Thiohalobacter thiocyanaticus: one gene and its partner. The main gene of each other region encodes a partner of the protein of the gene in region 2 in a complex. Links are inferred from orthologs where the notes say so. Each region holds a gene or a part of one and is shown on either strand. Other genes may lie near its edges.

The links.
Region 1: the proteins of uvrD (region 2) and uvrB are in contact, whole or in part, in a crystal structure (PDB 7EGT), measured with the Thermus thermophilus proteins. The link is inferred for Thiohalobacter thiocyanaticus from one-to-one orthologs. Residues at the interface, in WP_096412145.1 of Thermus thermophilus: His654, Arg656, Phe657, Gln666, Asp668, Glu669, Lys680, Arg681, Leu682, Ser683, Lys685, Tyr686, Ala687; in WP_096411307.1 of Thermus thermophilus: Glu23, Leu25, Arg26, Asp27, Gly28, Glu29, Arg30, Phe31, Arg55, Glu326, Asp327, Phe328, Glu379, Ser382, Gln383, His398, Gly400, Arg401.

What each region holds. Positions count from the first base shown.
Region 1 is NZ_AP018052.1:2,264,383-2,267,651, forward strand. Bases 75-3,027 are described here. They hold uvrB (excinuclease ABC subunit UvrB), read right to left. Parts: upstream 2,590-3,027; coding sequence 559-2,589; downstream 75-558. Other genes in these bases: CFK21_RS10550 (pyridoxal phosphate-dependent aminotransferase), read left to right, coding at 2,835-3,027. Also shown: CFK21_RS10540 (cytochrome C), read left to right, coding at 1-48; more of CFK21_RS10550, read left to right, coding at 3,028-3,269. UniProt on the Escherichia coli protein: The UvrABC repair system catalyzes the recognition and processing of DNA lesions. A damage recognition complex composed of 2 UvrA and 2 UvrB subunits scans DNA for abnormalities.
Region 2 is NZ_AP018052.1:107,034-110,304, reverse strand. Bases 305-3,259 are described here. They hold uvrD (DNA helicase II), read left to right. Parts: upstream 305-657; coding sequence 658-2,862; downstream 2,863-3,259. Other genes in these bases: CFK21_RS00500 (outer membrane beta-barrel protein), read left to right, coding at 2,970-3,259; CFK21_RS00510 (hypothetical protein), read right to left, coding at 305-351. In the rest of the region: more of CFK21_RS00510, read right to left, coding at 1-304; more of CFK21_RS00500, read left to right, coding at 3,260-3,271. UniProt on the Escherichia coli protein: A helicase with DNA-dependent ATPase activity. Unwinds DNA duplexes with 3'-5' polarity. Translocates on single-stranded DNA with 3'-5' polarity. Initiates unwinding more efficiently from a nicked substrate than double-stranded DNA.

The DNA of each region.
Region 1 (3,269 bases), 2.2 Mb from region 2 along the record:
ATCACCTGGGAACGGCGGGGTGTGAAGCTGGCACCGGGCAAGCATTGACAACAATCAAGAGCAAGAGCGCCACGGAATACACGGAAAGCACGGACAAGTTAAAATAGCCGCACGTCGGGTTACGCCCTTCGGGCTTACCCGACCTGCGGCTTGCGGTCCAGTAGGCACCTGATTTCCGTCATCCCCGTACCGGCCTGCGCCGGCACAGGCTCCGGCGGGGATCCAGATATCGCCGCGGTCACTGGATCCCGGATTGCGCCGGGATGACGAGGGTAGGCGTGTAGGATGGGTGGAGGCGCTTGCGCCGCAACCCATCACTCTGCCGGGCAATGATGGGTTTCGCTGTGCTTCACCCATCCTACGCTACTACGCGCCTCGCAATGACGAATGAATCAGAAATTCCGTAGGTCGGGTTAGCGCAGCGTAACCCGACATTCCCCGCAGCGAGCGTCGGGTTACGCCCTCGGGCTAACCCGACCTACGGCTCTGACCCCAATCCTTTGTGTATTTTTCCGTGCTTTCCGTGTTTTCCGTGGCGCTCTTGAACTTGATCCTGCCTCACCCCGTTGCCGCATCATGCAGGCCCACCCCCAGTTCGGCCTGGCGGATGTGCTCGATCTCGTCGCGCAGCCGCGCGGCCTCCTCGAACTCCAGGTTGCGGGCGTGCTCGTGCATCTGCTGTTCGAGTTGTTTGATCCGGCGCTGGCGCTGCTCGGGTGACATGCGGCCGTATTCCAGCTGCTCTTCGGCCACCGCGGCGAAACGCCCGGCGGGGATCGGCGCATCGGGGCTGGCGCCTTCCATGATGTCGGCCACCGCCTTGCGGATGGACTGGGGCGTGATGCCGTGCTCCTCGTTGAAGGCCACCTGCTTGGCGCGGCGGCGCTCGGTCTCGCCGATGGCGCGCTCCATCGAGCCGGTGATGCTGTCGGCATAGAGAATGGCCTTGCCGTGCAGGTTGCGCGCCGCCCGGCCGATGGTCTGGATCAGGGAGCGGTCCGAGCGCAGGAAGCCCTCCTTGTCGGCGTCCAGGATCGCCACCAGCGACACCTCGGGGATGTCCAGGCCCTCGCGCAGCAGGTTGATCCCCACCAGCACGTCGAAGGCGCCCAGGCGCAGGTCGCGGATAATCTCCACCCGCTCCACCGTGTCGATGTCCGAGTGCAGATAGCGCACCCGCACCCCGTTCTCGGCCAGGTACTCGGTCAGGTCCTCGGCCATGCGCTTGGTCAGGGTGGTGACCAGCACCCGCTCGTCTGCCTCAGCCCGTAATTTCGCCTCGGACAGCAGGTCGTCGACCTGGGCGGCCACCGGGCGGATCTCGATTTCGGGATCGACCAGCCCGGTCGGGCGCACCACCTGCTCGACCACCTGGCCGGCATGCTCCGACTCGTAGGGCCCGGGGGTGGCGGAGACGAAGATGCCCTGCGGGGCCAGGCGCTCGAACTCGTCGAAGCGCAGTGGCCGGTTGTCCAGCGCCGACGGCAGGCGGAAACCGTATTCCACCAGGGTCTCCTTGCGCGAGCGATCGCCCTTGTACATGCCGCCGATCTGGGGAATGGTCACGTGCGACTCGTCGATCACCAGCAGGGCGTCCGGCGGCAGATAGTCGAACAGGGTCGGCGGCGGCTCGCCCGGCGCCCGACCGGAGAGGTAGCGCGAGTAGTTCTCGATGCCGTTGCAGTAGCCGAGTTCGGCCATCATCTCCAGGTCGAACTGGGTGCGCTGCTCCAGGCGCTGGGCCTCGACCAGCTTGTTGTTGTCATAGAGTTGTTTCAGCCGCTCCCTGAGCTCCGCCTTGATGCCGTCGATGGCGTCCAGGATGGTCTGGCGCGGGGTGACATAGTGGGTCTTGGGGTAGATGGTCACCCGGGGCACCCGGTTGAGCACCTCTCCGGTGAGCGGGTCGAACCAGGCCAGGCTCTCGATCTCGTCATCGAACAACTCTATGCGCACGGCGTCGCGCTCGGACTCGGCCGGGAAGATGTCGATCACCTCGCCGCGGGCGCGGTAGGTGCCGCGCTGCAGCTCGACGTCGTTGCGGGTGTACTGCAGCTCGGCCAGCCGGCGCAGCACCTGGCGCTGGTCGATACGGTCGCCGCGCACCAGGTGCAGCATCATGCTCAGGTAGGACTGGGGATCGCCCAGGCCGTAGATGGAGGAGACCGAGGCCACGATGATGGTGTCGCGCCGCTCCAGCAGCGCCTTGGTGGCCGACAGGCGCATCTGCTCGATGTGCTCGTTGACCGAGGCGTCCTTCTCGATGAAGGTGTCCGAGGCCGGGACGTAGGCCTCGGGCTGGTAGTAGTCGTAGTAGGAGACGAAGTACTCCACCGCGTTGCGGGGGAAGAATTCACGGAACTCACCATAGAGTTGGGCCGCCAGGGTCTTGTTCGGGGCCAGCACGATGGTCGGCCGCTGGATGCGCTGCACGACGTTGGCGATGGTGAAGGTCTTGCCCGAGCCGGTCACCCCCAGCAGGGTCTGGTGGGCCAGGCCGCTGTCCAGGCCCTCGACCAGCGCCTCGATGGCCGCGGGCTGGTCCCCGGCCGGCTGCATGTGGCTGGCAAGTTCGAATTCACGCGTCATGGGTTGATGTATCCATTGGTGTCACCCCCTCGCAGGCGGGGATGACGGAAAACGGGGCCCGGCTGGATCGCACTTCCGGTGACCTCCAGCCGCCGGCCCGCCAAACAGGAACTGGTCTGAAGATACCGGCTTTCGCGTGCATGTTGTGGACTTTTCAGTGCAATTGTCAGGTTAACAGGCCCTCACAATTACAGTATGATGTCAGGCCGGTCTGGCACTCAATCTCAAGCTCACAGGAACCGGCTTTGGCTACTTTAACACTTTCCCAGCGGGTCTCGCGCGTCAAACCCTCCCCCACCCTGGCCGTCACCGCCCGCGCCGCCGAGATGCGTGCGGCCGGCCGCGACGTCATCGGCCTGGGTGCCGGCGAACCGGATTTCGACACCCCCGACCACATCAAGGAAGCCGCCATTGCGGCCATCCGGGCCGGCGCGACCCGCTACACCGCGGTCGACGGCACCCCGGAACTGAAGCAGGCGGTGATCGACAAGTTCCAGCGCGAAAACGGCCTGGACTATGCGCCCGACCAGATCCTGGTCTCCTGCGGCGGCAAGCAGAGCTTCTTCAACCTGGCCCAGGCCCTGCTCAACACCGGCGACGAGGTCATCATCCCCTCGCCCTACTGGGTCTCCTACCCGGACATGGTGCTGCTGGCCGACGGCAACCCGGTGATCGTGGAT
Region 2 (3,271 bases):
CTCGTCAATCACCCAGTGGTCTTCAAGTCGCGACGGAATTACCGGATCGAACCGGCGGCCGAGATCTGACTTATTTTCGACCACCTCCATCCGCTTTTCACTGCCGTCGTCGTATTCGTTGACGTAATACAGTTTGCCGTCCTTGGCGAGAATGGTGACGTTGCTGTGGAAGATCGGGTTCGTTACGTTGTCGCGCCATTTTCCGATGACGCCCTCCTTTGATGGGGCGATGACCTGACTGCTCTGCTCGCCGCCGTTGGGAGGTTGCCCGCCCGATGTTGCAGACTCGTCGCCGCAACCGCTGAGTATCAACAGTGCCAGCGCGACCCACGTTGTCAGAAAAATGCGCATGATGTGCCTCCTGTGTGAGATGGCAGGGCAGTGAAATTGAAAGCAGTGACCATTCCTGCAGCCTGCATTATTAATCACAGGCAATGCGAGAACAGGGAGATGCCGATGGGCAAGCGCCCTTATACCTTTCTCTGCGGTCGCTCAGGACGGATCGTCCTGAGTATAGGAAAGAATATGGAGATTTCATGGGCCGGGTAGTAAACCCGGAACTGTGGTCGTGCGTCATGCCTGCCCGGAGCTTTTGCCTCTGCCCCTGGATTTCCGCTTCACCGCGATGCAGGCCGTCTGATCTGGTAAAATACCCACATGGATGTTTCCCCGATTATCGACCCTCTGAACGACGCCCAGCGCGAGGCGGTGACGGCGCCGGCCGGGCATGTGCTGGTGCTGGCCGGGGCCGGCAGCGGCAAGACCCGGGTGCTGGTGCATCGCATCGCCTGGCTGATCCAGGTGGAGCGGGTCTCGCCGTTCGGGATCCTGGCGGTGACCTTCACCAACAAGGCAGCCCGCGAGATGCGTGGGCGCATCGAGGAACTCATGGGCGTGCCGGCGCGCGGCATGTGGGTGGGCACCTTCCACGGGCTGGCGCACCGGCTGCTGCGCGCTCACTGGCAGGAGGCCGGGCTGCCCGAGACTTTCCAGATCATCGACTCCGACGATCAGCTGCGCCTGGTCAAGCGGGTGCTGCGCCAGCTGGAGCTGGACGAGGCGCGCTTTCCGCCCAAGCAGCTGCAGTGGTTCATCAACGGGCGCAAGGACGAGGGCCTGCGGCCGCAGCACGTCGAGCACTTCGACGATCCCTTCCTCAAGACCCAGATCCGGGTCTACGCGGCCTACGATGAACTGTGCCAGCGGCTGGGGCTGGTGGATTTCGCCGAGATCCTGCTGCGCGCTCACGAACTGTGGCTGAAATACCCGCGGGTGCTGGCGCACTACCAGCAGCGCTTCGGCCACATCCTGGTCGACGAGTTCCAGGACACCAACAGCATCCAGTACGCCTGGCTGCGGCTGCTGGCCGGCCAGACCGGGCGGGTGTTCGCCGTCGGCGACGACGACCAGTCCATCTACGGCTGGCGCGGGGCGCGGATCGAGAACATCCAGCGCTTTTCCGAGGACTTCCCGGGCACCCAGCTGGTGCGGCTGGAGCAGAACTACCGCTCCACCGGCACCATCCTGGCAGCGGCCAATGCGCTGATCGCCCACAACGCCGGGCGCATGGGCAAGAATCTCTGGACCGAGGGCGAGGACGGCGAGCCCATCGAGTTGTACAACGCCTACAACGAGTACGAGGAGGCGCAGTACGTCGTCGACCGCATCGAGCAGTTCACCGAGACCGGCCAGGCGCGCTCCGAGATCGCCATCCTGTACCGTTCCAACGCCCAGTCGCGGGTGTTCGAGGAACAACTCATGCAGCGCGCCATACCTTATAGAGTGTATGGCGGCCTGCGCTTCTTCGAGCGCGCCGAGATCAAGGACGCCCTGTGCTACCTGCGCCTGGCCAACAACCGCGGCGACGACGCCTCCTTCGAACGGGTGGTCAACCAGCCGCCGCGCGGCATCGGCGAACGCACCGTGGGCGCGGTGCGCGAACAGGCGCGGGCGCTGGATATCTCGCTGTGGGAGTCGGCGAGGCGCATCGTCGCCGAGAAGGCGCTCAATGCCCGGGCGGTGAACGCGCTCAACAACTTCATCGAGCTGATCGAGAACGCCGGCGAAAGCATTGTGGATCTGGAACTGCACGAACAGGCCGAGGCCATGATCCAGGCCAGCGGCCTGATCGAGCACTTTAAAAAGGAGAAGGGCGAGCGCGGCCAGGCCCGGATCGAGAACCTGGAGGAACTGGTCAACGCCGCCCGCGCCTTCGAGGTGCCGGAGGAGGCCGAGGAGGATCTGACCGAGGGCGAGCCCGATGCGCTGACCGCCTTCCTCGCCCACGCCGCGCTGGAGGCCGGCGAGGGCCAGGCCGACGCCTGGGAGGACTGCGTGCAGCTGATGACCCTGCACTCGGCCAAGGGGCTGGAGTTCCCGGTGGTGTTCATGGCCGGGCTGGAGGAGGGCCTGTTTCCGCACCAGATGTCGGCCGACGAACCGGGCCGGCTGGAGGAGGAACGGCGCCTGTGCTACGTCGGCATGACCCGCGCCCGCCAGCGCCTGCATGTGAGCTATGCCGAGAAGCGTCGCCTGCACGGCCAGGAGAACTATGCCATCCCCTCGCGCTTCCTGCGCGAGCTGCCGCAGGGGCTGCTGCAGGAGGTGCGGCCGCAGCCGAGCTATGGGGGGTTCGGGGGCGGCCCGGGCGCCGCGGCGCCGACCGCGTCATCGAATCTGTTTGCCGATGCAGCCGCCGATGCCGAACTGGCGCTGGGCTCGCGGGTGCAGCATCCCAAGTTCGGCGAGGGCGTGGTGCTGAACTACGAGGGCAACGGCCCGCACGCGCGGGTGCAGGTGAACTTCCAGGAGGCCGGGCCCAAGTGGCTGGTGGTGGCGTACGCCAACCTGGCGCCGGCGTGATTTCAATTCCCCCCTCACCCCTGCCCCTCTCCCCCTGAGGGGGAGAGGGAATGATATGGGTTGTCTACACTCTTCGGTAAGACCGAAACCGACCGGACCTGACCCTTATGCGCTATCTGTGTGTACTTCCCCTGCTTGCGTTGACACTGCCGGCCGCCGCGGCGCCGCCGGCGCGTGATATCGAACTCACCCCCATCGCCGGCTACCGCGGCGGCGGCAGCTTCGACGACAACGTCAGCGGCGACTCGCTGGATCTGGACGAGGCCGGCAGCTATGGCCTGATCCTGAACATCGACCACGACGCCAACACCCAGTGGGAGTTCATGTTGAGCCGCCAGTCCACCTCGCTGGACCCGGGGCCGACCGCCGTGCCGGACTTCGATCTGGATGTCACCCACTTCTCGGCCGG